One region of the Ruegeria sp. SAZD013 genome, then DNA from elsewhere that is predicted to be linked to it. Evidence: riboswitches for the same ligand, from Rfam matches in the RefSeq annotation. Region 1 holds a riboswitch; each other region holds the start of a gene.

Region 1 (7,402 bases):
AGTGTCTTCAACTTCAGTCAGGAATGCTTGCAGGAAGTTCGATATCCCCATTCCCGACAGAGGGCACTGGAACAAAGTCAAAGCCGGAAAGTCCGTCAAACGTGTTTCACTGCCCGAACGCGCCCCAGGAATGTCTGACGAAGTGATAATTGGCGGATCAGGCTATGATCGGTACTACGGTTCCAAAGTCGACCTGGAGGCACCGCTTCCTATACCACCGTCCTTCAACACCCCAATTGAAGACGTCCGGGCTAGGATAGCTAAGAAAATTGGGCGAGTCGCAGTACCGCGCGGCAAACACGCATGGCACCATGTTTTGCAACGTCTGTTTTCCGTAGACGATAAAAGACGGGCAAAAATTGCCGAAAGCAAGTGGGCTTACTCCTGGGACAAACCGCTTTTCGACAATCCCTTCGAGCAACGCAGGCTAAGGATCTTGAATGCACTTTTCCTGGGCGTCGCAAAATGCGGCGGTAAACCGAGCATTCAGGGAAAAGAGGCCATCGAAATCTCGATTTCCATTCATCAGCAGCATGTACCGTTTAAGCTTCTCGCGACGGCGGATTTGAGGCTGAGCAACTACCATCGGAACCCCGACGACCACAGGCCAGCTAAAGATCCACTAACTCTGATCGTTCCAAACCACTTTCGTGGGCAAGATGTCCGGTTATCTTGGGCGGATGAGCCGGACGCCAAACTTGAAACGCGTCTTACCGAGATTGCAATCGAGCTGGTAGTATTGGCCGAGACCTTTCACCGGGAGCATGCCGAGCGCCAGCATGAGTGGTTGATTGAACGTAAACAAGACCATGAGCGAAGAAAGAAAGAAGCCGAAGCGGCAAGGCTTGAAGCGCTCCGTGTCAGGGACGAAAAATTCGAGAAAGCGAAACGCAGCATGCTGCTTAGCCATGCCCGCGACCTCGAAGATGCGAGGATATTGCGCCAGTTGGTCCAGGACGTACTGAAGTTAAGGGCCACGAAACTAATGATCACACAACTGCTTGGGCGGAATTCGTAAGCGAAGAGGCCGATCGGATTGATCCAATTTCGAACGCTAGGTACCTTGAAATCATGGAGCTAAAGCCTGAGGATTTCACTGAAGACAGCGGCTGAATATGCCCTCTGGGAATCGGGACGATCCCCGGATCATTCTTCTTCCTACTCCCGTCCTCCACCAGTTGAAATTGAGGTGAAATCTGATCTGTGTTCCCTGATGTATCTCTGGGGTTCACTGATGCTTCGTCTGATTTCCCTGTTGTCCCATCCAGGGAATTCACCCACAAGGCACTGACCTGCTTACATATTTTGAATCCTCAGACATAAAATAGCGCCAAAACGGTGCGTATTCCCTGTAAATTTCCCTGTTTTCAGGGAAATCGGAGTGAGACTAGCTAGCTGGAAACTGTCCGCACAGCCATGATTTTCCTATATATCACACACCGACGTCCTCGGGGCGGATTGTAGCGCCTTCTCAGCGGCTTGTCTGACGTCAGCACCATGTTGAGACGCGCAGGTTCATGCCCTTGGGAGAAAATGGGAAAGACCCCCGAGTTTTTTCTTGCCGCAGAGTAAGTGTTAAGGTACCCGCGTTTTACCGGTCCCGATGTGGCTAAGAGGGAATCCGAGGTGCCTTTTGGTGCCAACCGGAACTGCCCCCGCAACTGTAGGCGGCGAGCGCTGTCCATTCCGTCACTGGGCCATTTCGGTCTGGGAAGACAGGACAGACAAAGACCCGTCAGTCAGGAGACCTGCCGGTATGAAACCGAAACACACCGGGCGGGGTTGTCCGGGGAGGTTGCCGAAGAAACGCGCCGGGCGGGCTATGTACCACTCTGCGCTCACAGCAGGCAGAAAAGCGTCTGTTGCTTCGGTAAATGCCCATTCACCCGTTCTCTGGTCATTGACACATGGAGATCGATTGTCATGTTTCTACGCACTGGCCTGATTGGCCTTTCCTTGCTGGCTACCAGCGCTGCCGCCGAAGGAAACTTTCCCTTAACCATCGAAAACTGCGGTCACTCGGTCACGTTTGACGCGCCAGTGACGTCGTCAGTCACGGTCGGCCAAGCCGCGACCGAGGTGCTTTATGCGCTGGGTCTGAGTGAGCAGGTTCTTGGAACTTCGGTCTGGTTCAACGAGGTGCTGCCTGAATATGCCGAGGTGAATGCCAAGGTAGAGCGTCTGGCAGACAATGATCCCAGCTTTGAAAGCGTTGTTGCCAAGCGGCCGGGACTGGTCGCAGCGCAATATGAATGGCATGTCGGACCCGAGGGCATCGTCGCCACGCGTGAGCAATTTCACGAACTGGGTATTCCAACTTACGTGATGCCTGCGGATTGCGTCGGCAAAGACAATACGGTCGGCGGCGATGGCACCCGCCTGCAAGCGTTCTCGACCGATACGCTGTATCAGGGTATCGAAGAACTGGCGGCAGCCTTTGATGTGTCCGAACGCGGCACGGACCTGGTTGCCGAGTACAAGGCCCGTGAAGCCGCAGCCGTCGCCAAGGCGCAAGCCGTGAAGCTGGACGATGTGTCCGCCGTATTCTGGTTTTCCTCTCCTGAAATGGAAAGCGATCCGTTTGTGGCCGGGCAGAAGGGCGCACCGGGATACATGATGAGCACATTGGGCATCCGCAACGTCGTCGAGACGGATGAAGAATGGCCAACAGTGGGCTGGGAAACCATTGCCAAGGCCAATCCGACGGTGATCGTGATTGCCAAGATGGACCGCCGTCGCTTTGCTGCGGACGACTACCTGAAAAAGCTGGAGTTCCTGCGCGCTGATCCGGTGACCAGCCAGATGGATGCGGTCAAGAATGACCGGATTGTCGTTATGGATGCGCAGGCCATGGACGCCACCATCCGCGCAATCCCGGCACTGGAGGATCTGGCCGAGAAGCTGGATACCATCGGAAACAACTTGTGAACGAGGTCGCCGCAATCTTTCGGCAGGGTTTCAAGGCCGCGTGCCTAACTGTGCCACTATTGATTGCGGCGGTCCTTGCGGGCGCGATGATCGGGGAAACCTCGTTGTCGCCCGATTTGGTTCTCTCCGTTCTGGTCAACAAGCTGGCCGGAGCGGACCTGCCCGTCGACCCAATTGATCAGGGTATTATCTGGAGCTACCGGATTCCTCGCGCTCTGGTCGCTGCGTCCTGCGGTGCCGGTCTGGCTGTCGCAGGGGTCGTGTTGCAGGCATTGCTGCGAAACCCGTTGGCTGACCCTTATATTTTGGGCATTTCTGCCGGGGCCTCGACGGGTGCCGTGGCTGTTACCATCGCTGGTTTGGGCGGGGGAGCTTTGTCGCTGTCTTTTGGCGCGTTCAATGGCGCGCTTTTGGCTTTCGGTTTTGTCGCGTTGCTGGCCCGAGCCTCCGGCGCAGGCGGCGGGCGGGCTGCGACGGCGCAAATCGTTTTGGCGGGAATTGCCGGGTCTCAGTTGTTCAATGCGCTAACGGCCTTCATCATCGCCAAATCCGCCAATGCCGATCAGGCGCGCGGGATCATGTTCTGGCTGATGGGAAACCTCAGCGGCGTGCGCTGGCCGGATGTATATCTGGCCATTCCGGTGGCCCTTGCCGGCTGGCTTATTTGCCGCTTTCACGCCAGAGCTTTGGACGCATTTATTTTCGGCACTGATTCAGCGGCCTCGCTGGGCATACCGGTGCGGCGGGTGCAGGCAACCTTGATCTTCGCCACCGCGCTGACAACAGCGGTCATGGTTTCGATCGTCGGGTCCATCGGCTTTGTCGGGCTGGTCATCCCTCATGCTGCCCGGTTCCTTGTAGGACCGGGGCATCGCAGGCTTATCCCAACGGCCGCCTTGATCGGAGCGGTCTTCCTGATCGGCGCCGATATCGTGTCGCGCATCATCATCCCGGGTCAGGTTCTGCCGATTGGGGTGGTTACCGCCCTGATCGGTGCGCCTGCCTTTGCCGTAATTCTGGTGCGCGGCCAGAGGAACGCCCAATGAAGATCGAGGCGCAAAACCTGACATTTTCGGTTCGCGGCAAGACTTTGCTGTCAGACGTATCGTTTGTCGTGGAGCCCGGCGAAACACTGGCTTTGGTCGGACCCAACGGTTCGGGCAAATCAACTCTGATGCGCCTGTTGGCGGGTTTGGCACGTCCGGTTTCGGGAAAAGTCGTCATAGCGGGCCATCCCGTTTCGCATTTGTCGCGCAGACAGATTGCCCAACGGATTGCCATTGTTGAACAACAGGCTGATACAGCCGAACGCGTAACTGCACGGTCCGTGGTCGAGCTGGGCCGCACGCCCTGGCTGTCGGCCTTACGGCCCTGGCGCGCCGAAGATACCAGGCAAGTCGACAAAGCCCTGCAAACTGTGGAAATGGCCGATATGGCACACAGAGAATGGGCAACATTGTCTGGAGGAGAGCGCCAGCGGCTGCACATCGCGCGGGCTTTGGCGCAGCAACCGGGCCTTTTGCTTTTGGACGAACCGACCAACCATCTGGACATACATCACCAACTGTCGATCCTGGACTGTGTTCGAATTCTAAAAGTGACAACGGTGATGGCACTGCACGATCTGAATCAGGCAATGGCCTGTGATCGCGTGGCTGTTTTATCAGAAGGACAGCTGGTTTCTCTTGGCCCGCCCAAACAAGCCTTGTCTTTGCAAACCGTTTCAGAAGTTTTCGGTGTCAAAGCACAGTGGGGGTATAGTGCCGGCAGGACAGAACGGTTTCTGTCCTATCATCTGGACTGACGGATCCCGATCGCTTCTGGTCGCACAGGATATCAGCGTCGTCAGCGCGCCATGCCAGATACGTACAATCTGCGGCCTCGAAGGCGTATTCCAACGGCGAGCAAGCTTGATCTGGGTTTCCTCACAAACTGCAAAATTGCTCGTCGAATGCTGTCTAGATTCTAACAGAAATAGGATTTGTTCGTTTTCTTGCCTTCCAAGATGATCGGCAGGCGCGTCGTCCGAGCGTTGGTCGACCAAACCCTTGTGGTATGTTCACTACTTGATTTGAACCGTGAAACAGATTCCTTTCGGAAACCACTGGGACCTGACCCAAATCTCGAAACGCCATCAGCTTGAACAAATTGCGGCGACCGCACGTCGATATTGCAGATTACCCACAATCAAAGCCTCAACTTGAGCCTTAAATTAACGGTAGATTAACGAAACAGGGCACAACAAATCTCTGGATGACAAGTTCTTGATATACTTATGCCTATATCGAGATTTATTGGTGGGTAATCCTGCCGGTCTGTTGACTAGTCCAGTTTTTAACGAGGGGGTATCCCGGCAGGATCAGGGGGTGCCAGATCGGGCCAGTTCGAGGCCAGCAGATCGCGGCACCCCCGCCGGTAAGCGCGAACCAGCAACTCATCTTTCATCAGTTGATCTTGTTGCGCTGCGCGTGGGGTGTGATGCCAAAACTGGATCGGTATACCCGAGAGAAATGCCCCGGATTTTCGAAGCCGCAGGCCACGGCGACTTCGGTAACCGACGCCTCGGTTTGCAAAAGCAGTTTCCGGGCTCGTTCCAGCCGCATTTCCATAAAGTACCGTTTTGGCGAAGTGTTCAGGTATTTACCAAACAACCGTTCAAGTTGACGGGTGGAAATACCCAAAACATCGGCAATGAAGGATGGTGAGACAGGGGTTTCGAGACTGTCCTGCATAATGTCTATCGCCTTTGCCAGATGGGCATTGCGCATTCCATTGCGCGATTGCAGCGAAACGCGCTGCTTGGCGGTCGCATTACGCACAGTGTTATAGACCATCTGATCCGCAACATCAGTGGCCAGTTCTTCGCCATGGTCGCGTTCGATCAGATGCAGCATAAGGTCTGCGGTCGCGGTTCCACCTGATGCGGTAATGTGTTTTTCGTCGGCGACAAAGACGCTGCGCACCAGATTGACATCCGGAAACGCCTCCATGAATGCGTCGTGGTACTCCCAATGGATCGCCGCCTGCATACCATTGAGGAACCCGGCCTCGGCCAGCAACCACGCCCCGGAACACAATGCCCCGATCCGCGTTCCGCGCGCGCGTTCGCGCCGCAGTGCAGCCAGAAGGGAACGAGTCACGTGGTCACGCATGTGAATGCCCGACAAAACAAAGAGTTGATCGCACTTGGGCAGTTCCTCAAGTCCGGAATGCACAAGAGTGACGGATCCATTGGAAGACACGGCCTGCTCGCCCTGTTCGGATACAAAAGACCAGCGATACAGCTCATCGCCACTCACTAGGTTGGCGATCCTCAGCGGTTCGACCGCACAGGAAAAGGCGAGGTGCGAAAACTCCTCGACCAGGATGAAGGCGAAGTGCTGCGTCTGAAGCATGAGCAGGACCATTTCCAAACTGGGCCGACGCCCAAGCGTGAGTCTATTTTGCAGACACCCATGCTGCACAAGATTTTTTTGTATACAAGTTGTATTTTTTAGAAATACAAAAATACGACCACCGCGATTCGGACACGGCAGCCAGAGGACATAGTGAGGCCAAAGGATGAAAGACGAAGCCAAGTCGCGCAAAAATGCGCTCAGAGAACACCTGAAGATGTCCATCCTGACGCTGCGCCTTCGTCCAGGTGACGATCTGGATGAGGCGCATTTGTCCGATGAATTCGGCCTGTCGCGCACGCCTCTGCGCGAGGTGTTTCGTCAACTGGCAGGCGAAGGCTATCTGGATCTGCGAAAAAACCGCAGCGCCCGTGTTTCGGAAATGTCCTACACCACACTGCGCGATTTCTTCCTTGCCGCGCCGATGGTCTACGGGGCCATCCTGCGTCTGGCGGCAGTGAACGCGACTAACGTGCAAATCGAAGAATTGAAAGCGGCTCAGCACGCGTTCAAAGCTGCCCTTCGTTCAGGGTCGGTCGAGGATCGCGCACTTGCCAACAACCGTTTTCATGACGTGACCGGCGAGATGTCCGGCAATGTCTACCTGCTTCCGTCATTCAACCGGCTGCTGATCGATCATGCACGGATTGGCATGACGTTTTATCGGCCGCAGACAGTTGAAATGTCGGAAAACCTATCGCTGGCCAGCCAACAGCATGACGCGATCATCGCAGCCATCGAGGCACGCGATGAAGCTGCAGCGGCGAAACTGGCCGAGGATCACTGGAACCTGTCCCGGGATCAGATCGGGATGTTCGTGATGCCTGACGCACTGGATGTCGCAATGGGTATCCCGCCACTTTCGAAGCCCGCATGAGGACGAAATGAACCCGATTTTCAAGTTCGAAGGAATTTATACTCCTGTGGTCACCCCCTATCACGACGATGGCAGCGTGAACTGGGACACCCTGTCCGACGTGATCGAATACCTGATCGAAAATGGTGTGCACGGCCTGATTTCCGGCGGATCCACGGGTGAGAATTATGCCCAGACCGTGCCGGAGCGGCTGGAACTGGCC
Region 2 (7,402 bases), on a different contig from region 1:
CCAGTTCCGCGTCGCGTGCCGACAGCCGTGTCATGATCCGGCGCAGTTCGGCAAACACGTGGCCTTGCGGTAAATCCGGGTGTTGTTGTTCGGACTTGTCCACGAAGGCGCCCAGACTGGTCAGATCCAGCCCCTCGGCTGCCCATGCGGAAATATCAACGGCAAACACGGGGGCGCTGTCAGCGCTCAGACCCAAAAACACCGGGGATTCAATGACGCCACCGGGACCACTGCTGATCAGCGGATGCGTCATCGGGATCATGGCAAGCTGGTCCAACCCCTCACCCTGTACCAGCAGCTTTCCACGCCACAGCAAGACACAGCGGGCGGCCGGGTTGTGCATCGCCTCGGCCAGCTTGTCCGCATCTCCGCGATACTGCGCCGCCCGATCAAGGCCCGAACCCCCGAAGGTTACCTGCTCTGCGTTTTTCATTGGATTTCCTTTTGGTCTTGCGCACAGGGCTGCCACGTCTCGGCCCGTGTTGCAATGGCTATTCAGGGATAGAAAATCCACCTCCCTGCCGCTGAAAAGCCGCATGGTGGCCTCGGAAAAATCATTTAGAGTGAATTTTGATGGATTTAATCAATACCCACATTCAATAGCAGAATACTCAAAGTGAAGATCCCCTCCTCGACGCAGGTACAGCCCATTGGTGACATTGGGAAAATTCGCATTCTGGCCACAACCGACCTGCATATGAACCTGACCGGTTTTGACTATTACACCGACACGCCAGACCAGACGGTTGGATTGACGCGCACCGCCAGCCTGATCCGCGCTGCCCGGCAAGAGGCCGAACGCGCGCTGGTGCTGATGTTTGACAACGGGGATTCGTTGCAGGGAACCCCAATGGGCGATTGGGCCGCCAAAAGTGGCACTGCCCATCCGATGATGACGGCGTTCGAAGCCCTGGATTATGACGCGATCGGGCTGGGCAACCATGATTTCGGGTTTGGGCTGGCGACATTGGGCAACATCCTGACGCAAGCCCCCTGCCCAGTTATTTGTAGCAACCTGTATCGCACGCGCGGACCTCAGCCCTGGCAGCGGCACATCGTTTTGGACCGCACCGTGTCTTTGAACGGTGAAGACATTCCCGTTCGCATCGGCATCTTCTCGGTTCTTCCGCCGCAAACGGCCTGTTGGGAGGCGCATAATCTGGATGACGATATCGTCGTCGAGGATATCCTGCTTGCGGCTAAATCCCGGACGCAGACATTGCGCGACGAGGGTTGTGATATCATCGTGGCGCTTGCCCATTCCGGCCTTGGGGGCAGCGAGCCGGTAGCGGGGATGGAAAACGCCGTGATACCCTTGGCCGCGATCAAAGGCATCGATGCCGTTGTGGCCGGGCACACCCACCTGACACTTCCAGGAGAGAGCCACGCCAATACCCCGATGGTCGATCACCTGACGGGGCTGGTACATGGGACGCCCGTTGTCATGCCGGGATCAGCGGGCTCTTACCTGGGGGTTATCGATTTGGCCGTGACCGCCGGGCCGGACGGCAAAGTGCGAATCCGGGATAGCCGCGTCGAACTGCGCCCGGTTATCAGCAACGGCACAGCCGTCGGGGAAGACCGTGAAATTGCGGGTCTGTGTGAGGTGGCGCATCCTATGACCCGTCAATCCGTTGCGGCACCGGTGGCACATATCCCGGATACATTGCACAGCTATTTCAGTTGCTGTGCGCCGGATCGCGGGCTGAACCTTGTAGCTGCGGCGCAAGCCGCCGCACTGCGCCCGCTTTTGCAGGGAACAGACCTGGCGGATCTGCCGATTCTGTCGGTTGTTTCGCCTGCCAAATCCGGCGGGCGCTCAGGCCCCCGCCATTATACCGAGGTACCCGCCGGAGAAATATGTTTGCGCCATGTCGCGGATCTGCATGTGTTTCCCAACGAGCTGCGCGCAATCCGGATCAGCGGCGCGCATCTGCTGGACTGGTTGGAGATGTCGGCCAGCGTATTCAACCAGTTAAAGCCCGGTTCCGAGCCCGAACTGATCAACCCTGAACGGGCCGGGTACAATTTCGACATCGTGTTTGGACTGTCTTATCAGATCGACCCCACTCAGCCGCCTCGATACGATGCGCAGGGGAAAATGATCCATCCAGACCACAGGCGGATCAGCGATCTGACATATGCAGGCCGCCCCGTACGACCGGAGCAGATGTTCGTTATGGCGCTGAACAATTACCGCGCCAGCGGAGGCGGGCATTTCCCGCATGCGACAACGTCTGAGTTCATCAGCCTGCCACCGCTGAGCATCAAGGACCTTGTGCGGGATTACCTGGCGCAGCACCTTCCGCCCGATCCGATCGTCACGCAGCCCTACCCGTTCTCGCTGATGCCGCAGCGGGGCGTGACAACAATTCTTCGAACAGGTCCGGGCGCCCCGAAATATTTGGATGAGTTGCGCAGGTTCGATCCCGTGTTGCTGGGCTCGGATGGCAGGGGATTTGAACGCATCCGCCTGACGCTCTGACGGGTTGTCTTTTCCCGTTGCCTTCCCTATATCCGGACTCGAGAGGTTGGCGCGGGCGAGCGCCTCGCCAACCTGGTCAGGTCCGGAAGGAAGCAGCCACAACGAGCCCCGCTTGGGTCGATGTCCAACCTCTCACTTCGTGAACCACAGCCACAGGAGGGCTTTATGATTGTAGTGAAAACCCTTCGGGCAGACTGGTTCTGATTCACCGGAATCACCGGACTGCCTGAACACACGACCTGCGGATGCGCGCTTGCCATCCGTTGGCATTGCTGTTTCTGAAAACAGGCAGATAAATGTCTTATACGCTTTCGGACCTGGGATGGTCCTCTTACTTTGCCGCGCAGCATGCGGTTTTTCCTTCTGACACGCCCTTTCGTATCGCATCGGTACATCGGGACCGTCTGATCGGGCTGAGCCCGGATGGTGATATCCCTTTGCTGACACCGGATAATCCGACCGGTTCATATGCCGTTGGAGATTGGGTCCTCGCCGACGCCGAAAACCGCGTGCGTCACATTCTGGACCGGCGCAGCCTGCTGCAACGCAGGGCTGCCGGTACAGGTGCCGCAACACAACTGATAGCAGCCAATGTCGATGTGTTGTTCATCGTCAGCTCGTGCAACGCCGATTTCAACCTGCCCCGGCTGGAACGTTATCTGGCGCTGGCACATCAGGCCGGATGTTATCCTGTCGTTGTCCTGACGAAAGCTGACCAGTCGGATGACCCCGGCAGTTTCTCGGGACAAGTGCAATCTCTGGACCCTTTTTTGTCGGTAATGGCGATCAATGCGCTGGACCCGGCAGATATCGAAAAGGTTCTGGCATGGTGCCCCAAAGGCCAGACCGGCGCGCTGGTCGGGTCGTCGGGCGTGGGTAAAACGACGCTCAGCAACGCCATGACGGATCAAAACCTCGCCACCTCTGGAATTCGCGAAGACGACGCACGGGGCAGGCACACGACAACGGTGCGCGCGTTGCACCGGATGGGTAACGGTGGCTGGCTGATTGACACGCCGGGAATGCGCGCATTGCGTTTGTTGGACGCTCAGGACGGGATCGACAACGTGTTCTCGGACATCACAGAGCTTGGCCAAAGCTGCCGCTTTTCGGATTGTCAGCACGAGACCGAGCCCGGCTGTGCCGTGCAGAACGCAATAGGCAAGGGCGTTCTTGATCCGGCGCGGCTGGACCGTTGGCGCAAGCTGCGGCGCGAAGATCAGCGAAACTCGGAAACCGTTGCGCAATCGCGGGCGCGGGACAAGGCGTTCGGCAAGATGGTCCGCGGTGTCATGCAGGACAAGAAGCTTCGCAAACGGCCATAGCTGCAAGGTGTTATGGAAAACCTGCGTCGCGTCTGATCAGGCGATCAGGCGCGGCCAGACCGCTGCATTGCGCCGGGCAAATGCGCCTATGTGACCAATCTCCGGCAGCCCAAATTCGGCAGGCTTCAGAAGGTGGCGTCTGGCCCCGGGGCCATACAGATCGGCAAGGCGCCAAACCGCCTCGGGCGGAACCATCTGGTCGTCTTCGAACGTGAACAGATCCACAGCTGTTCCAGAACTGCCCCAATGCGCATCAGGCAAATTCTGCCCGATCTCGGGAACGTAGCTAAGAGGAGCTGTGCACCATTTGCGCCATTGCCAGTATACCGAGGCTGGCAGGTCCGAGCCAAACCCGATTGCTTTGCCAGGCAGATAGCCAAGCGCCCGCACCATCAGCGGTGCATGGCCATACCAGAACAGCCCCGCCAACCCCCGATAGGGCCATGGGTGATCTTTCAAAGTCACCAGCCCCGAACACACACAGATCATACGGTCGATCTGGTTGATATCCGGCTGCACCGGCCCCAGCATCGCACCGACCGAATGGCCAATGGTCCAGTGCTGCGCCTTAGGAAATCGCCTGCGCAATTCGGCCCGTGCCGCTGGCATGTCGATCAATGCCCAATCCGCCATTGTTGCAGTTGCGTCTTTCAGGCGACCGACCAAAGAAAGCCCGTAGTCCCGATAGTCATAGGTCAGGCAAGCTATCCCCCGCTCGGTAGCCAGCCATCGCGCGAAGTGTTGATAATAGTCACGCGGCACGCCTGTGGCACTGTTCAGCACGACAACGGTTTCCGGCTCACCCACTGGCCGATGCAACCGCGCCGACAAGGTCACGGACCCTGACGGAAAGCGGAAATCTTCGATCAACACCGTCTGTTCCGTATCCAACATGATTCCCGGCTTTCGCTGAAACAATCGGTTTGCCTGCCTTCGATGCTGACGACACTAGGCCGGAACGTAAACCGCATCCAGCATGACCAAACGTCCGGCCTAAAGATCGGCTTGACTCGGAACGCGATCAGACGCTAGCGGTTGTGTGATGGTTTCCGGCCCCCACAAGAGGTCGGGATGAAAAGGGAACACGGTGCGGTTTGTCTGGTCACGCAGGCATCAACCAAGTCCGCGACTGCCCCCGCAACTGTAAGCGTTAAGCAATGCCGAAATACCACTGGCCTATGGGCTGGGAAGGTCGGCAGAGCAATGACCCGCAAGTCAGGAGACCTGCCATCGGAACTGAAACCGAAACTCGGGCGGGGTGTCCGGGCAGGTCCTGACGGCGAAATGCTGTCCCACCTGCCCCAATATTCCAGCCCACCACGCGCGGAGGGCGCAGGATGATCTGGAAGACAAAGTCACACGAATACAGCGCAACAGTGTGCCAGCGGACGGGCAAAACCTGCCCGGCTTTGGCGCGACTGGCCCGCTCGATTTCCGAAGCCATGGCGCAGGCGGTTTCGGCCACCAGCGAGGATTTCGAATTTGAAGGCAGCAGCGCGCTATCACATTGCGCGGAAGGGTGCATGGCAACGATCCGAGCGCGATCCGACAGCGTTCGCGTTTTCTGCGGGGCGCACCCTGATACGGCAATTCGGGACCTTGATGCCTATGCCGATTTGATCTTCGGACCTACATTCAGCACGCTGCCCTCGGGCATTGTCGCGAACCCGCCTTGCGCCATGATCGAGGTTTCAACGATCCGGCCTCGGAAAACCGGCTACGCACCCCAGCAGCTGTCAGCTTGATCCCACTTCCACCTGTGCCGGGGTGATCCGGGACGCCCAGGCCAGCTGCGCATCGGTTTCGACAGCGCAGGGGCGCACGGCCCGCAGGCGGTCCAGTGCGTCGCTGGCGCGTTCACCGCATTCAACCATCAGTCGCAGAACAATCATCCCGGATCTGCCGCACCCCCCACGGCAATGCACAAGAACCCGGCCACCGCCCGACAGCGCATGTCGGGCCGTGGCGCTGACCTCTGGCCAGGCCTTCTGAACCGCCTGCGTCGGTGCTCCAAAATCTTCGATCGGCAGGTGAACCCACCGGCTGGCACGGCTTTGGATGTCGCTGCCAAAGTGCTGCGCGCCATCCTGAAGCATTTCAACATCCGTCGTCATTGAAATCACAAGGCCCGGTTTCCACGCCGCAATCATATCCAGATCGCCGACGTAATCCCCGCCACGCCCGGGCATTGAAGTAAGGGCAAGCGTTCCGCCTCCGACCTGCAGAGCAAAAATGACCAGCTGCGACATGAAGTGCGTCCTCCCCCAAGGTACTCTTTAAGAAATGAGCCATTAAATCCGCTGGACCAGTTTAGTTGGAAACCAGCCCGTTTCTGAAACAAAAAATCATCACGCCCCACAGTGGACGCGGACTGCCGCCGCCACTACGCTGTGCCGAAGCACCGAATCCGAGCGAGTAGACATGACAGACACGCCCAGCCCCGCCTATCAGGTTCTCGCCCGCAAATACCGCCCGGAAACCTTTGCCGACCTGGTGGGTCAGGATGCCATGGTGCGCACCCTGAAAAACGCTTTTGAAGCCGACCGGATTGCGCAGGCCTTTGTCATGACCGGCATTCGCGGAACGGGTAAAACCACCACGGCACGGATCATCGCCAAGGGCATGAACTGTATCGGACCGGATGGAACCGGAGGGCCGACAACAGAGCCTTGCGGTCAGTGCGAGCATTGCATCGCGATCATGGAAGGCCGCCATGTCGATGTGATGGAAATGGATGCCGCCAGCCGTACCGGCGTCAACGATATCCGCGAGATCATCGACAGTGTCCGCTATCGCGCGGCCAGCGCGCGCTACAAGATCTACATCGTCGACGAGGTTCACATGCTCTCGACCAGCGCATTCAACGCGCTGCTCAAGACGCTCGAGGAACCGCCCGCACATGTGAAATTCATCTTCGCGACCACCGAGATTCGCAAAGTGCCGGTCACGGTTCTGTCGCGGTGTCAGCGCTTTGACCTGCGCCGGATCGAGCCCGAAGACATGATCGGCCTGCTGCGCAAGATCGCCGGGGCCGAGAGCGCGCAGATCGCCGACGATGCGCTGGCGCTGATCACCCGCGCTGCAGAAGGGTCGGCCCGGGACGCGACCTCACTGCTGGATCAGGCGATTTCACACGGGGCTGGCGAGACGACCGCCGATCAGGTCCGTGCGATGCTGGGTCTGGCGGATCGTGGTCGTGTTCTGGACCTGATGGACATGATCCTGCGCGGTGACGCGGCAGGGGCGCTCACTGAACTGAGCGGACAATATGCGGAAGGCGCGGACCCTCTGGCCGTGCTGCGCGATCTGGCCGAAATCACGCATTGGGTGTCCGTCGTAAAGATCACACCTGACGCGGCCCAGGACCCGACGGTTTCCCCCGACGAACGCACACGGGGCCAGCACATGGCCGAGGCCTTGCCGATGCGGGTTCTGACCCGGATGTGGCAAATGCTGCTGCAGGCGCTGGAGGAAGTCTCTGCCGCGCCCAACGCGATGATGGCCGCCGAAATGGCTGTTATCCGACTGACGCATGTCGCCGATTTGCCCAGCCCCGAAGAGCTGATCAAACGGCTGCAAGACGCCCCACCTT
Region 3 (7,402 bases), on a different contig from region 1:
TATCTTTCGTGACATGGTTTCAGGCCGGTCTTGTGCCGCCCACCTACTAGACAGGTGACACAGGCGCTCTGACTGACCCGCCCTCATCCGTCACAGGTTCAGGTCGCCTTGTACCGAGTTCCGGATCACCCGCTCGGCATTCGGAATGTCGTTTGAAAGCGCCCGCTCTCTTGCGGCCTGTTTGTCCAGCCCAAACCCAACCCAACGGTCGGTGAGCCGGGATTCCAGTGTTGCCAGATCGACGCCCAGAAACACCTTGAGCGCCCATAGGGGATGAAGGCCTGACCAGCCCGGTTCATCCAGCAAAAGATAGTTGCCTTCAACCAGAATGACCCGCTGGTAAGGCGAGATCATTGATCGGGCAGCGATTGCCAGATCAAGCTTTCGGTCGAAGCCCGGAATTGCAACTTCATCTTCGGTGCGCAAACGCACAAGCAAGGCATGAAACCCGGCAAGATCGAAGGTTTCAGGCGCGCCCTTGCGGGGGAAAAGCCCGCGTTCCTTCAGGATCGCGTTGTCAAAGTGAAAACCGTCCATTGGCACAAGCCCTGCTGACACGCCGCGCCGGTTCAGTTCGGCCGTGGCAAGGCTGGCAACGGTGCTTTTCCCGGATCCGGGTGGCCCGGCAATCGCAACAAGTTGCCGGTGTCGGGCCGGCGGCAGCGCCTCAACGGCGTCGACGATACGGTCGGCCAGAACGTCAGGGGCGGTGCCGCCACCGGTCATGCGGCCTGATCCTCGGGCGGTGCGTCCTTGGCCCCGGTCATAAACGCCACGGCGTCGGACATCGAATAGTCTTTGGGGTCAATCACACACAGGCGTTTTCCCAGCCGGTGCACGTGAATTCGGTCTGCGACTTCAAAAACATGAGGCATGTTGTGGCTGATCAGGATGATTGGGATGCCACGCGATTTCACATCCTGGATCAGTTCAAGGACCCTGCGGCTTTCTTTGACGCCCAGTGCTGCTGTCGGTTCGTCCAGAATGATGACCTTGGACCCGAACGCCGCCGCACGTGCCACTGCAACGCCCTGGCGTTGTCCACCCGACAGGGTTTCGACCGCCTGATTGATATTCTGGATCGTCATCAGACCCAGTTCGCTCAGCTTTTCGCGGGCGAATTTTTCCATCGCCGGACGGTCAAGCATGCGAAGCCACGACCCGAGCGGTCCTTTGCGCCGAATTTCCCGCCCCATGAACATATTGTCCGCAATCGACAGGGCAGGGGACATGGCAAGCGTCTGGTACACGGTTTCAATACCGGCTTCACGCGCGTCGATCGGGGAATGGAAATTCACCTTTTGACCTTCCAGCCAGACCTCGCCTTCGTCCGGCGCCACCGCGCCCGACACAGCCTTGATCAGCGTCGACTTGCCCGCGCCATTGTCGCCGATCACCGCCAGAATCTCACCCGGCATCAGATCGAAGTCGCAGTGATCCAGCGCAGTCACCTTGCCATAGCGTTTCACAAGGTTCCGTCCTTTGAGAATGGGTTCCATCAGGCTGCCACCTTTCTGATCCACTGGTCGACCGCGACCGCTGCGATGATAAGGATGCCGATCAGCAGGAACGTCCATTGTGCATCCGCGCCCAACAACCGCAGCCCAAGCGTAAAGACGCCCACGATCAGGGCACCGAACAGGGACCCCAGAATAGACCCCCGACCGCCAAACAGAGATATCCCCCCAATCACGACCGCCGTGATGCTTTCAATGTTGGCCAGCTGCCCCGAGGTTGGCGAAACCGACCCGATCCGACCAATCAGGGCCCAGCCCGCAAAGGCGCAGATCAGGCCGGACAGCATGTACACGGATATCAGCGTGCGGTGTACGTTGACACCGGACAGCTCTGCCGCTTCGGGGTCATCCCCGACGGCATAGACATGCCTGCCCCAGGCCGTGTGCCGCAGCGCGTATGCAAGGACGAGGATCAGCGCCAGCATGAAGACCACCCCGACGGTAAACACCGCCCCGCCCACGTTAAACTTGGCACCAAACAGTTGCAGGATGGCGGCGTGTTCCTCGATCTCCTGCGACCGGATCGTTTCGTTTTGTGAATAAAGAAAATTCGCCGCAAGAACGATCTGCCACATGCCAAGGGTGACGATGAAAGGCGGCAGCTTGATGCGACTGACCAGAAACCCGTTCAAAGCCCCGATTGCCGAGCCAACAGCAAGGCCGCACACAATCGCAATCGTAGGCGGCATTCCATAGCGGAAGGTAAACTGCCCCATCACAACCGACGACATCACCATGATGGCCCCAACACTCAGGTCGATGCCTGCGGTCAGGATCACAAGGCTTTGCGCCGCGGCCACGATCCCGACGATCTGAACCTGTTGCAGGATCAATGTCAGCGCAAAGGGCGAAAAGAACTTGGGGCCCAGCAAGACACCAAAGATGACGATGGCAGCGACAAGGACAATCAGCGGGACCAGCGACGGGTTCACATGCAGAAAATGCTGAACCGTCCCGACAAATCCGCGTTGGTGATCGTCAAACTCGGCGACTTGCTCCGGGCTGCCTTTTGCGGCGGTTTCGAAATCGTCAGCTTGTCGTGAAGAATCGGACATGGAACTTCCCCCAAAGCGTCAGGTTTATGACGACTTTAGCAAGGTTTCAGGCGTGTGGGTGGTTTTGATAAGTGGAAGGCCGCGCAGCGGCCTTCCAAACATTCAGCTTAACCCCAGCAGAGGTCCATGCCTTCCTGAACCGAGATGGACTCGACGCCGTCGGCGGCCTTATCCGTCACAAGCGCCACACCGGTGTCAAAAAAGTCCTTACCGGGTGTGTTCTCGGGCTTCACGCCTTCGTCCGCCCATTTCTTGACGGCCTCAACGCCCAGCGATGCCATCAGCAGCGGGTATTGCTGTGATGTTGCACCGATGACGCCGTCCGCCACGTTCTGCACGCCAGGGCAGCCGCCATCGACGGAAACGATCAACACGTCATTTTCGCGCCCGATAGCCTTAAGCGCTTCATAAGCGCCCGCTGCCGCCGGTTCGTTGATGGTGTGCACCACGTTGATCGTCGGGTCTTTGGCCAGCAGGTTCTCCATGGCGCGACGACCGCCTTCTTCGTTGCCAGCGGTGACATCGCTGCCAACAAGACGCGGGTCGTTTTCATCGCCAATCACGTTCGGATCGGCCAGATCAACACCGAACCCCTGCAGGAACCCTTGATTGCGAAGCACATCCACAGTGGGCTGGCTGACCGCAAGGTCCAACGTGGCGATTTTGGCGTCATTTGCCGCATCTCCCAGCGTGGCTTTTGCCCATTGTCCGATCAGAAGCCCCGCAAGGAAATTGTCCGTGGCAAAGGTCGCGTCGGCCGAGTCGATAGGCTCAAGTGGGGTGTCCAGCGCAATCACCAGCAGCCCGGCATCGCGGGCCTGCTGCACCGCCGGAACGATGGACGACGTATCCGACGCGGTCAGCAGGATACCCTTTGCGCCATCCAGAATGCAGGTTTCAATGGCCTGAACCTGAGTTTCGTGGTCTCCGTCGACTTTGCCGGCAAAGGCTTTCAGCGTCATGCCAAGCTCTTCGGCTTTAGCTGTGGCACCCTCTCTCATTTTAACAAAGAAAGGGTTGGTATCCGTCTTGGTGATCAGGCAAACGGTTTCACCTTCGGCCATTGCACTGCTTGCCATGGCCGTAACCGCCAGCGCCGTGGCGCCTGCAAGTTTCGCAAGTTTCATCGGTAGTCCTCCCAGTTTTCCCAATGCCCTTCCGGGCATACGTTTGATCGGGCGAAAACCGGCCCGATCTCACATAAAAACCATCACAAGATTCGAATTTCGAGTCAATAAATAAATCACTCTTATTTATTATTGACAGAAAGGAAGGGTTTTTACATTGTCGTCATGAAGGGGATGGCCGTGTCTGCAATGAACTCTCTGGGCAATACTACTGGCGTACGCGAGCCAGACATGCGCGGCACCAACCAAAGTGGAATGCGGGCCCGAAATGAACGGCTTGTCCTGTCACTGGTCCGGCGCCATCAGGCCCTCGCAAAATCTGAAATCGCGCGCATGACCGGCCTGTCGGCGCAGACGGTCTCGGTCATCATGCGCCAGTTGGAGAACGATGGGTTGCTGTTGCGGGGCGAACCGATCCGGGGAAAAGTCGGGCAGCCATCGGTTCCCATGCGCCTGAACCCGGACGGCGCGTATTTCTTTGGGCTCAAAGTCGGGCGGCGTAGTACCGAACTGGTGCTGACGGATTTTCTTGGCAACGTCAGGCACCGCGAACGGCGGACCTATGATTTTCCAACGCCCGAGGCGACATTGAGCTTTTCCACAGAAAGCCTCGACAAAGTGATGGCGTCAATGTCGCCCGAGGCGCGCAGCAGAATCGCGGGCCTTGGGATTGCCATGCCGTTCTACCTTTGGGACTGGGCACAAACATTGCAGGTTCCTCAGGAAAAAATGGATCCGTGGCGTGACGCGGACCTGAAAGGCGCGCTAGCCGCAAGCTATGACGTGCCGGTATTTTTGCAGAACGACGCAACCGCGGCCTGCGGTGCCGAGCTGGTGTTTGGCCCTGCAGAAGGCCCACGAGATTTCCTGTATTTCTATGTCGGCTTCTTCATCGGGGGCGGGGTGGTTCTGAACGGCTCCATCTTTTCAGGGCGGGGAAATGCCGGTGCGCTTGGTCCATTGCCTGTGCCGGACGACGCAGGCGGAGTGAAACCATTGATAGATGTCGCCAGTCTTTATGTGCTGGAGCGCGCAGTTGGTGGGAATGCCGAAACAGCCGGCTCAATCTGGGAAACGACACGGCATTGGGACGTACCGGAAACCCTCCTTGAGAATTGGCTGAACCAGGCGGCGCACGGAATCGCCCATGCCATCGTCTCTTCTTGCAGCCTGATCGATTTCGAATGTGTCAAGATTGATGGCTGGATGCCTGCTGATATCAAGGCGCGGCTGGTGGAAAGGGTTGAGCTCAAACTATCCCATATGAACCTGACCGGGCTTGAACGGCCCTTGGTGCTGGCAGGGGCGGCGGGCCCGGATGCCCGGTCATTGGGGGCGGCCAGTTTGCCATTGTCGGAAAGATACCTGCTCGAAGGGTAGGTTCATCCCCGAAAAACCCCGACCTGTATCCAAAGCGGATCAACCGGAAAAAGGGCATTGCCCGCTGAACTTTTTGACAGCCAGCGCAATTGATCGTTGACGGATGCTGAAGAAGTCTGGCAAGCCGCTCGGCATGTCCGGTTCCGGGGCGTGCTCTGGAATCAATAGGGAATGCGGTGCGGGCTTTGGCCCAATTCCGCAACTGCACCCGCAACTGTAAGCGGCGAGCAGGGCTGAAGTGCCACTGGAGTTAATCCGGGAAGGCCAGCCCAACGCTTTGACCCGCAAGTCAGGATACCTGCCGGACATGTGCCTTTGACAAGGGCACTCCTAATCGGCGACGGGATGTGCGTCGGAGCAGGATGCTTGAAAAAGCAGCTCGGCTTGGACGTCCCCGCAGTCAAAACGCATCTCGTACCGGGGTTGGTACGAAGGGACAAGGACGACTATTGATGACCAAGCTGCTTTCTGCAGCCGCTGTGGCGATGGCGCTTCCAGCGATGGCAAATGCGCATTTCCTGCTGGAATACACCTCTGACACCATGATCGACGCACCGGGGAATGTTCCGGTCAAGCTGATCTTCTGGCATCCGTTCTCGAACGGGCATGTCATGGATCTGGACAAGCCGCAGGAATTCTACGTGATCCACAACGGTCAGAAAACCGACCTGCTGGATACCCTGGAACCCGTACGTTTCACCGGCGGCGAAAACGAAGGCGCGGCATTCAAGGGTTATGTACCCGTCAAACGGTCGGGCGACTATGTGCTGGTGACAGTTCCCCAGCCCTATTATGAGGGATCTGAGGATGTCTATATCCAGCAGATCGCCAAGGCATTCCTGAACCGCAACGAACTGCCGACCGACTGGATGAACCCGGTGGGCTTGCCGGTTGAGATCATCCCGCTCAACAAACCGACCAACATCATCGCGGGGTCGACCTTTACGGGTCGGGTAATGGCCGAAGGCCAACCGGTTGCGGGTGCCGAGATCGAGATCGAGTACATGGCCGCAGAACCGGACATGGAAAGCACGGCTGCTTCGGCCCCGACCGTCTCGCCGTTGCCGGGTGGTGCATTGGTCGCAACTTCGGATGATAACGGGTATTTCACGTTCGGCGTTCCGAAAGCCGGATATTGGGGTTTTGCAGCGCTCGGCGCCGGTCCCGTGACCGAACACAACGGCAAAGAACTCAGCCAGGACGCGGTCATCTGGATCCGCGCCTGGGATTTGGAGTAACCGTAGATGCACATCGTTGACGGAGCCTTGTCCAACCCTGTCGTGATCGGCGGAGCCGTCGCTGCTGCGGGTGGGATTGCCATGGGCCTCAGGTCGCTGGATCTTGATCGCATCCCCACTGCGGGGGTGCTGTCTGCCAGCTTTTTCGTGGCATCGCTGATCCATGTGCCGATTGGCCCTTCGTCAGTGCATCTGATCCTCAACGGTATGGCCGGGCTTTTGTTGGGCTGGGCCGCATTCCCGGCCCTGTTCGTCGGGCTTTTGCTGCAGGCCGTCTTCTTTGGCTTTGGCGGGTTGACGGTATTGGGGATCAACACCCTGAACATCGCGTTGCCCGCGGTTTTGGCCGGGCTGATCTTTGGCCGCCTGATCGCCCATGGCTCACCTCTGCAAGGTGCGATATGGGGCGGGGTCGGCGGTGCCTTTGCCATCGCCGCCACAACCGGCATGGTTGCGTTTTCACTGGCCCTGTCCGGGGATGCATTCCTGCCAGCGGCCAAGCTTGTTTTCTTTGCACATATTCCTGTCATGGCGATCGAGGCGATCCTGACCGGGTTCGCGGTTTTGCTGGCGCGCAAGGTCAAGCCCGAGCTGTTTGTCAAAGGAGCGGCCGCTTGAGGTACCTGGCGATCATTCTGGCGCTGTGCTGCGCACCCGTACCTGCCTTGGCGCATAAGGTCATAGCCGGAGTGTTTGAATCCGGTGACGCCATCGAAGGCGAAATCGGCTTTTCCAACGGTGACATGGCAAGCGGGGCCGAGGTCATCGTCAACGGCCCGGACGGAGCCGAGCTGGGCCGCATCGTAACAGATGCAGACGGGTTCTTTATCTACACGCCGAACGCGCCGGTGGCCCATACTTTCTTTGCAAACCTTGGTGCCGGGCATGTGGCCGAGGTCACCATGCCCGCTGTGGATGTCGCCCGGATCATGGGCGTTGAAGCGGAACCCGACACCGCGCCGACAAACGCACCTGCCCAGACAGCGGCGGTGCTCAGCGATGAACAACAACAGGTCATTGCCAGGGCCGTGCGGGATGAGCTGCGCCCGCTGCGTCGGGAAATCGCCGCCTACCGCGAGCAAAAT
Region 4 (7,402 bases), on a different contig from region 1:
CATTCATTTGCAACCGCCCAACTCATCGAATTATCCCAAGGTTAGAAACGATTTTGTGAGCATTCTGGCACGCAAACAGCGTTGAAACTTTCGCTTTTTGTTCACTTTTTGTCAGGAGGTGTTTTGCACCCATAAGCCGTTGTTTTTGCTTACGCTCTTTCTGGATTGCAAATCCGTGTACACCGGTTCGATTCCGGTACTCGCCTCCAACAACATCCAAATCGCTGACTTAACCCCGCAGTACACGCGTGTGACGCTCGGTATTTCAAGACGTTCAAGGCCCGCGATTCTGTCGAATTGCGGGCCAGATATGGCGTGTTTTTCGGAACTCCTGCCTACCCCTGTTCGTTCAAGGGGCGCGATTTTGTCTGGTATGTGCTTTACGTTCAGGCGCGCCCTTGTGGCACAACCTCGTATCCCGGCTCCTCCGGCTCATCATCCGTCATTTCGGCAGGGAAGCCCGGGGCGGTGATATCCAGGCCGGTTGCCTCTTCCAGCCGCTTGATAATATTTGGTGAAAGCTCGCGTTCGCCATAGCGTGCGATACCATCGTTAAAGATGTTGATCATCACCGGGTTTATTTCCAGCGGCACCCCGGCGCGGTCGGCGACCTCCTGAAACAGACCGATATCCTTCTTCACCAGATCCATGGTGAAGGAAATATCGCGCGACCCGTTCAAGATGACCTGACTTTCGGTTTCGTGCACGAAGGACGTGCCGGACGAGATTTTGATCGCCTCATAGGTCGTGTTCAGATCCATCCCCGCAGCCTTTGCCGTAACCAGTGCTTCGGCGCAGGTGATCAGGTTGGCGGTGGCAAGATAATTGGTCATCACTTTCAGCACCGAGGCCGAGCCCAGTTCGCCGGTGTGCAAAACCCGACGACCCATTGTCGTCAGGAACGGCAGAATTCGTTCAAACGTTTCCCGGTCACAGCCCGCAAAGATCGAGATATTGCCCGTCGCGGCACGGTGGCACCCGCCAGAAACCGGGCAATCGACGGCCGCACCGCCGCGCGATATGACTTCGGCTCCCAGGCGTTTGACTTCGGCCTCGTCCGTGGTCGACATCTCCATCCAGATCTTGCCGGGGCCCACTTCGGGCAACATCTCCTGCATCACTGCATCCGATGCTGCCGGAGACGGCAGACAGGTGATCACCGCATCGCAATCGCGCATCAACTGGGCGGGCCCCTCAGCCGCCTTTGCACCTTTGGCGACAAACTCGGCCACCAGATCCGCGTTCAGGTCATGCACAGTCAGATCAATGCCGTTGCGCAAAAGGGATCCCGAAAGCTTGCCGCCTACGTTACCCAGACCGATAAATCCCACTTTCATATGACGCATCTCCAAGTTCGTCGTTTTCCCGTCATGCGACCACATACCGAACACATTCTTCATGCCGCCGAACGACGCCTACAGGTCGCTTTTTTCTCCTTGGCTTATTTGTTGCGCGCGAACCGCTTGACAAGCGGGTCAGCGGTGCCGCATGTCCCTGTCGTTGGTGTCGGCGACAGCCGATGAAAAGGGAATGCGTCAACGGTTCATCCGCCAAACGCAGCCGCCCCCGCGACCGTGACCGGAGAGGATGCCCAATGCCACTGGCCTGTGCCGGGAAGGCGGGACATCCGACAGAGCGACCGCTCTGGCATCCGCAAGCCGGGAGACCTGCCAACACCCGAAGTTGAAACCGGGCGGGGTGTTCCGGTGTCGGGTCCATGTGCAGACGTGGTGCCCGCATGAAACCCCGTCCCCCGCGAAGAGGATTTGGGGGGATGAGAGACATGAGCGAGAACGCACCGGTAGAGCTACTGGTCTGCACGACTTGCCGCCGGGGTCTGCCCGTCGAGGATGACGCTGAGCGACCCGGCACATTGTTGCACAAGGCCCTGGAACAGGCTGTCCTGCCGGATGGCATCATTCTGAAACCGGTCGAATGCCTTTCGAACTGCGATCAGGGCTGTTCCATCGTGCTTCGGGGCGGGCCGGATCGCTGGACCTTTGTTTACGAGAATCTGAACGAAATCGATCACGTCGATGTCATCATCGATGGCGCGACTAAGTATCTGGCCACAGGCGATGGTCTGGTGAAATGGCGCGACCGTCCTGAACATTTCCGCAAAAACTGCGCCTCGCGCATTCCCCCGATTGGAGCCTGAGATCATGTCGAACCTTGAAAAACTCCCCGTCACTGTGATCACCGGCTTTCTGGGCTCGGGCAAAACCACGCTGGTGCGCCATCTGATGCAGAACCCGCAGGGCAAGCGCCTTGCGATTGTTGTTAACGAGTTTGGCGATGTGGGTGTTGATGGCGACATCCTGAAGTCCTGCGTGATTCCGGAATGCCCTGCGGAAAACATCATGGAACTGGCAAACGGCTGCATCTGCTGCACCGTGGCCGACGATTTCATCCCGACCATCGAGGCGCTGATGGCGCTGGAACCGCGCCCGGATCACATTTTGATCGAAACATCCGGCCTTGCACTGCCCAAACCGCTGCTGAAAGCGTTTGATTGGCCTGATATCCGTTCGAAAATTACCGTTGATGGCGTTATTGCGCTGGCCGATGCCGAGGCCGTGGCCGCCGGTCGCTTTGCTCCGAACGTTGAAGCGGTGGATGCCCAACGGCTGGCTGATGACTCGATCGACCACGAAACACCCTTGTCCGAGGTGTTCGAGGATCAGATCTCGTGCGCGGATATCATCCTGCTGACCAAGCCCGATCTGGCAGGTCCCGAAGGTGTCGCGAAAGCTAAACAGATCATCGCCGCTGAGGCGCCGCGCCCGCTTCCTGTCGTCGAGGTTGCCGAGGGTGTCGTCGACGTACGCGTCGTGCTTGGCCTTGAGGCTGCCGCCGAAGATGACATGGACGCGCGCCCGTCACATCACGATGGCCATCACGATCATGAGCATGACGATTTCGAAAGCATCATCGTCGAGTTGCCGGAACAGACCGACCCGGCGGAACTGGTTGCCAGGATTGAACGTCTGGCAACTGAGCTGAATATCCTGCGCGTCAAAGGCTATGCCGCCGTCACAGGCAAACCGATGCGCCTGCTGGTTCAGGCTGTCGGCGCACGGGTTCGTCACCAATACGACCGCCCGTGGGAGCCCGGTGAAGAGCGCCGCTCGCGCCTGGTCGTCATTGCCGAACATGACGACATCAAAGAGGCTGAGATCCGTGATATCCTAGTGGGTGTGACCGAGGTTGCCGAGTAAGTCATGCACGTCGTCTTTCGCGAAAGCCACGGGCTCGAGGAAACCGAGACCCCAACCGATCTGGGCCAAAGCCCGGCCGATCTGGTTGTGCTGTCCTTTTCCGACAGTGACCTGGGCGCTTTCGCGGCGGGCTGGCATCGCGGCGGCGGACCTGAGGGGCGGATGCCAACCTTGCGACTGGCCAATCTTGCAGCATTGAAACACCCACTGTCCGTCGACACCTATGTTGAACAGACACTTGAAGGCGCAAAGGGCATCCTGATCCGTCTGATCGGTGGCGTGCCCTATTGGTCTTACGGGTTGCAACAGGTTCTGGCACTGGCACAGGCCAAAGGCATCGCGCTGGCCGTTTTACCGGCGGATGGGCGCGAAGACACTCGGTTGGATGAGTATTCGACCCTGCCCCTCTCGACCCTGCGGCGGCTGGCACATCTGTGTGATACCGGCGGAGAAGTCGCCGCGCAGGCCGCATTGGCCCAGATGGCGTTAGCAGCAGGGCTTTATGCCGGCCCGGTGATGGGCGCGAAAACCCTGCCCGAATGCGGTGCGTGGTGCCCGGAACAGGGTGTCATCCCGGTGGATTCCGCGTTCGAGAACGGTGCGAAACGGATTCTCGTAACCTTCTACCGCGCTTATCTGACATCAGCAGACACAGCCCCGGTCGAGGCCCTGATCCGCAGCCTGCGCGCCCGCGGGTTCCAGGCGGTTGGTTTGTTCGCCCCGTCGCTCAAGGCCCCGGCCGCTGCCGACTGGCTCAGGGAACAGGTCGTTGCCCTGAGACCATCGGCCATCATCAACGCCACTTCATTCTCGGGCAAGGGCGCGTCTGGCATGTCGCCTCTGGACGCGGCGGACGTGCCGGTGTTTCAGGTCGCCCTCGCCACCTCGCGACGCAAGGCTTGGGCCGAGGCCGAACGCGGCCTGTCACCCGCCGACCTCGCCATGCATGTGGTATTACCCGAAGTGGACGGGCGAATATCAGCAGGCATTGCCTCCTTCAAAGAGCCGGGCAAGCGCGATCCACATCTGGAATACTCGCGTTTTGCGCATCGGGCCGAGCCGGACCGGATCGAGGCGATCATCGACCGGGTATCGGGCTGGCTTGCTCTGAGTGATAAACCCAAGGCAGACCAGATCCCCGCGTTGGTACTGTCCACATATCCCGGCAAAGACTGGCAGATGGCCCATGCGGTCGGTCTCGACGCGTTGGCCTCAGCCGAAGCGATGCTGTCTGATCTTCACGGTGAAGGCTACGACATCACGGCTGCCGAACCGATTGCCGACACACTCTTGGACGCCCGGGTATCGTGGCCGCTTGAGGATTATCTGAGTGCACTCGCTGAATTGCCCGAGACCCTGCGCACCGATCTGCACACCGTATGGGGCGATCCCGAGCAAGACCCAATTTTCGCTCATGACGCGTTTCACTTCACGGCTTTGCGACGCGGCAAGGCACTGGTCGCACTGCAACCAGAACGCGGAACACCCGAGCTGCGCGATGACGACTATCACGACCTTTCGCGCACCCCGCGCCATAGCTATGTCGCCTTCTATTTGTGGCTGCGCAAAGGTCTTGGAGCGGATGCGCTGATCCATATCGGTGCGCATGGCACGCTGGAATGGCTGCCCGGCAAATCAGTCGCCCTATCGGCAAACTGTTGGCCCGAGGCACTGATCCGTGACCTGCCGGTGATCTACCCGTTCATCGTCAACGACCCGGGCGAGGCCGCGCAGGCCAAACGCCGGATCGGCGCGGTGACCCTGGGCCACATCCCGCCTCCCATGAAAGAAAGCGGAACGCCTGACCGGATGGTGCGGCTGGAAGCCCTGCTGGACGAATTTTCAAACGCGGACGGTCTTGACCCCAGACGCCGCGACCGGCTGCAGGAAGATATCCGGGAAGAAGCACAGGCCATTGGACTGGAGAACGATCTGGGTCTGGATCAGGCCACCAGCACCGCCGAAGCAATCACGCGCATTGACCGCTTTGTCTGCGATATCAAAGAAAGTCAGTTCGGCGACGGGCTGCACGTCTATGGGCGTGTACCGGACGTGACCGGCAGTTTCGACCCAGCCCCATCCGCCCATGCCGAACGCAAGGCCCTGATCAATGCGCTGGCCGGCAAGAGGATCGAGGCTGGCCCGTCCGGCTCGCCCTATCGGGGCCGCTTTGACGTGCTGCCGACCGGGCGAAACCTTTACACCACCGATCCGCGATCTGTGCCCACCCGCGCAGCTTACACGCAAGGCGTGAAACTGGCCGAGGAACTGGTACGGCGGCACTTGCAGGAGGAAGGTGATTACCCGAAAGGGCTGATTGTCGATCTGTGGGGATCGGCCACCATGCGCACTGCGGGCGAAGAATTCGCCATGGCCCTGCACCTGCTGGGTGTAAAGCCGGTTTGGGACAAGGGATCCGAGCGGGTTTCGGGTATCGAAGTTTTACCCATCACCGACCTGAGCCGCCCGCGTCTGGACGTCACCCTGCGGGTTTCGGGCTTGTTTCGCGATGTGTTCCCCACATTGTCAGCCCTTTATGGTCAGGCGGTTCGGGCTTTGTCAGAGCGTGATGAAGCGACCGACTGGAACCCCTATGCCGGTCACGCCCCGGCTACGCGGGTGTTTGGCCCGGCACCCGGCAGTTACGGCCTGAACATGACCCATCTGTCCGAGACCTATACGGACGAGGCGCGCGCCCAAGCCGGGGAGGCATGGCTTGAGGCCAGCTCGTACGCGCTGGAAGGTGAACACATCGCGCAGGACAAAGCGGGAATCACGGATCGTGTCGCCAATGCCGACAGTTTTGTTCACCTCCAGGATCTGACGGAAACTGACCTGCTGCTGGCCAACGACTATGCCACGCATGAAGCCGGTTTTGCCGCCGCCAAAAAGGTCGCTGGGGGCACCGCTCAGCTTTACCATCTGGACAACACCAACCCAGATAATCCGCGCGCCCGGACTCTGCCGGAAGAAATCAGCCGCGTCGTTCATGCCCGCGCTGCCAACCCCGGCTGGATTGCGGGGATGCAGCGCCATGGTTTTCGCGGCGCCGCCGAGATTGCTGCGACGCTGGATCACATGGCCTCTTTCGCGCATCTGTCCGGCACTGTCGCTCCGCATCTGTTTGATCTCTATCACGAAGCCACATTGGGTAATGAGGCCGTTGATACCTTTCTGCAAGAGACCAACCCGAAGGCCCATCAGGCCATGCAAGACAGGTTCCGTGCATTGCTGGAAGCGGGGCTTTGGAACACGCGCCGGAATTCGATCCGGGCCGATTTGGAGGGTTTGAGATGAGTGCACCTATCGTTCAAGGCTGGTGTCCCGGCGCGCATCGCCCGATGATGTCAGGCGACGGGCTGGTCGTGCGGGTCCGTCCGCGTCTGGCGCGACTGAATGCCAGGCAGGCTATTGGCTTGTGCGAACTGGCTGAACAGTTCGGCAACGGCACCATTGACCTGACCAATCGTGCCAACCTGCAGCTGCGCGGCGTGGATGAGCGCGACCACCAGCCGTTGCTTGTGGAGCTTGCGGCGCTGGACTTGCTTGATGCGGAACCCGGCATCGAAGTACGCCGCAATATTCTGGTCACTCCGCTCTATCAGGCGGGCGATTTGACCGCGCGGCTGACGCAGGAATTGATCGATCGACTGGCGGAACTGCCTGCTCTGCCCGCTAAGTTCGGTTTTGCCATAGATACAGGCCCGACGCGCCTGTTGGCCTCGGATTCCGCAGATATTCGTCTGGAACTGGGTGCTGACGGTCTGATCCTGCGCGCCGACGGCTGCAAAACCGGGCGGTGTGTGGCCGAAGGCGACGCCATCGACCACGTGATCGCGCTGGCCCGTTGGTTTGCCCAGACCTATACGGCCGAGACACGCCGCATGGCGCGGGTCGCCTACGCGCTGCCACAGGATTGGCAGGGATTTGCCCCCGGTCCTATCGGTGAAAAACTGCAACCCGGCCCCTGTGAACTGGGTTCTCTCTACGGCGCGGCATTCGGCTCGCTGCCTGCGCGCAAGCTTTGTGAACTGGTTGAAGCCAGCGGCGCTTCTGCCCTGCGTGTCACCCCGTGGCGGCTGATCCTGCTGGAAGGCGGGGCGGCGATACCCTCCCCGGATTTCGTCATGGACGGAGCCGATCCGATGATGACAACCGACGCCTGCCCCGGCGCGCCGTTCTGC

What was found. A riboswitch is a leader RNA that binds a small molecule or an ion and turns the genes downstream of it on or off. The one in region 1 is predicted to bind cobalamin.
Region 2: linked by a shared signal. The riboswitch ahead of AC2FLU_RS12730 (hypothetical protein) and the one ahead of AC2FLU_RS17615 (ABC transporter substrate-binding protein) in region 1 are both predicted to bind cobalamin.
Region 3: linked by a shared signal. The riboswitch ahead of AC2FLU_RS19755 (DUF4198 domain-containing protein) and the one ahead of AC2FLU_RS17615 (ABC transporter substrate-binding protein) in region 1 are both predicted to bind cobalamin.
Region 4: linked by a shared signal. The riboswitch ahead of AC2FLU_RS11175 (DUF1636 family protein) and the one ahead of AC2FLU_RS17615 (ABC transporter substrate-binding protein) in region 1 are both predicted to bind cobalamin.

The regions. Positions count from the first base shown of each region.
Region 1 is NZ_JBXWQT010000037.1:1,700-9,101, forward strand. It holds gene AC2FLU_RS17610 (hypothetical protein) at 1-1,018, shown strand, start outside; cobalamin riboswitch at 1,579-1,770, shown strand; gene AC2FLU_RS17615 (ABC transporter substrate-binding protein) at 1,924-2,928, shown strand; gene AC2FLU_RS17620 (FecCD family ABC transporter permease) at 2,925-3,974, shown strand; partial or broken gene AC2FLU_RS17625 (ABC transporter ATP-binding protein) at 3,971-4,481, shown strand; gene AC2FLU_RS17630 (GlxA family transcriptional regulator) at 5,373-6,323, opposite strand; gene AC2FLU_RS17635 (GntR family transcriptional regulator) at 6,490-7,200, shown strand; gene AC2FLU_RS17640 (dihydrodipicolinate synthase family protein) at 7,208-7,402, shown strand, end outside.
Region 2 is NZ_JBXWQT010000022.1:44,191-51,592, forward strand. It holds gene nudC (NAD(+) diphosphatase) at 1-433, opposite strand, end outside; gene AC2FLU_RS12710 (bifunctional 2',3'-cyclic-nucleotide 2'-phosphodiesterase/3'-nucleotidase) at 617-2,485, shown strand; RNA gene ffs (signal recognition particle sRNA small type) at 2,525-2,623, shown strand; gene rsgA (ribosome small subunit-dependent GTPase A) at 2,782-3,810, shown strand; gene AC2FLU_RS12725 (alpha/beta hydrolase family protein) at 3,847-4,704, opposite strand; cobalamin riboswitch at 4,838-5,056, shown strand; gene AC2FLU_RS12730 (hypothetical protein) at 5,148-5,555, shown strand; gene AC2FLU_RS12735 (protein-tyrosine phosphatase family protein) at 5,547-6,059, opposite strand; gene AC2FLU_RS12740 (DNA polymerase III subunit gamma/tau) at 6,232-7,402, shown strand, end outside.
Region 3 is NZ_JBXWQT010000038.1:269,354-276,755, reverse strand. It holds gene AC2FLU_RS19785 (aspartate/glutamate racemase family protein) at 1-50, shown strand, start outside; gene AC2FLU_RS19780 (nucleoside/nucleotide kinase family protein) at 91-726, opposite strand; gene AC2FLU_RS19775 (ATP-binding cassette domain-containing protein) at 723-1,499, opposite strand; gene AC2FLU_RS19770 (ABC transporter permease) at 1,499-2,572, opposite strand; gene AC2FLU_RS19765 (sugar ABC transporter substrate-binding protein) at 2,680-3,699, opposite strand; gene AC2FLU_RS19760 (ROK family transcriptional regulator) at 3,889-5,079, shown strand; cobalamin riboswitch at 5,201-5,399, shown strand; gene AC2FLU_RS19755 (DUF4198 domain-containing protein) at 5,532-6,317, shown strand; gene cbiM (cobalt transporter CbiM) at 6,324-6,935, shown strand; gene AC2FLU_RS19745 (NikL family nickel/cobalt ECF transporter subunit) at 6,932-7,402, shown strand, end outside.
Region 4 is NZ_JBXWQT010000020.1:983,457-990,858, forward strand. It holds gene AC2FLU_RS11165 (hypothetical protein) at 1-26, opposite strand, end outside; gene AC2FLU_RS11170 (NAD(P)-dependent oxidoreductase) at 387-1,382, opposite strand; cobalamin riboswitch at 1,485-1,689, shown strand; gene AC2FLU_RS11175 (DUF1636 family protein) at 1,784-2,158, shown strand; gene cobW (cobalamin biosynthesis protein CobW) at 2,163-3,218, shown strand; gene cobN (cobaltochelatase subunit CobN) at 3,222-6,515, shown strand; gene AC2FLU_RS11190 (ferredoxin-like domain-containing protein) at 6,512-7,402, shown strand, end outside.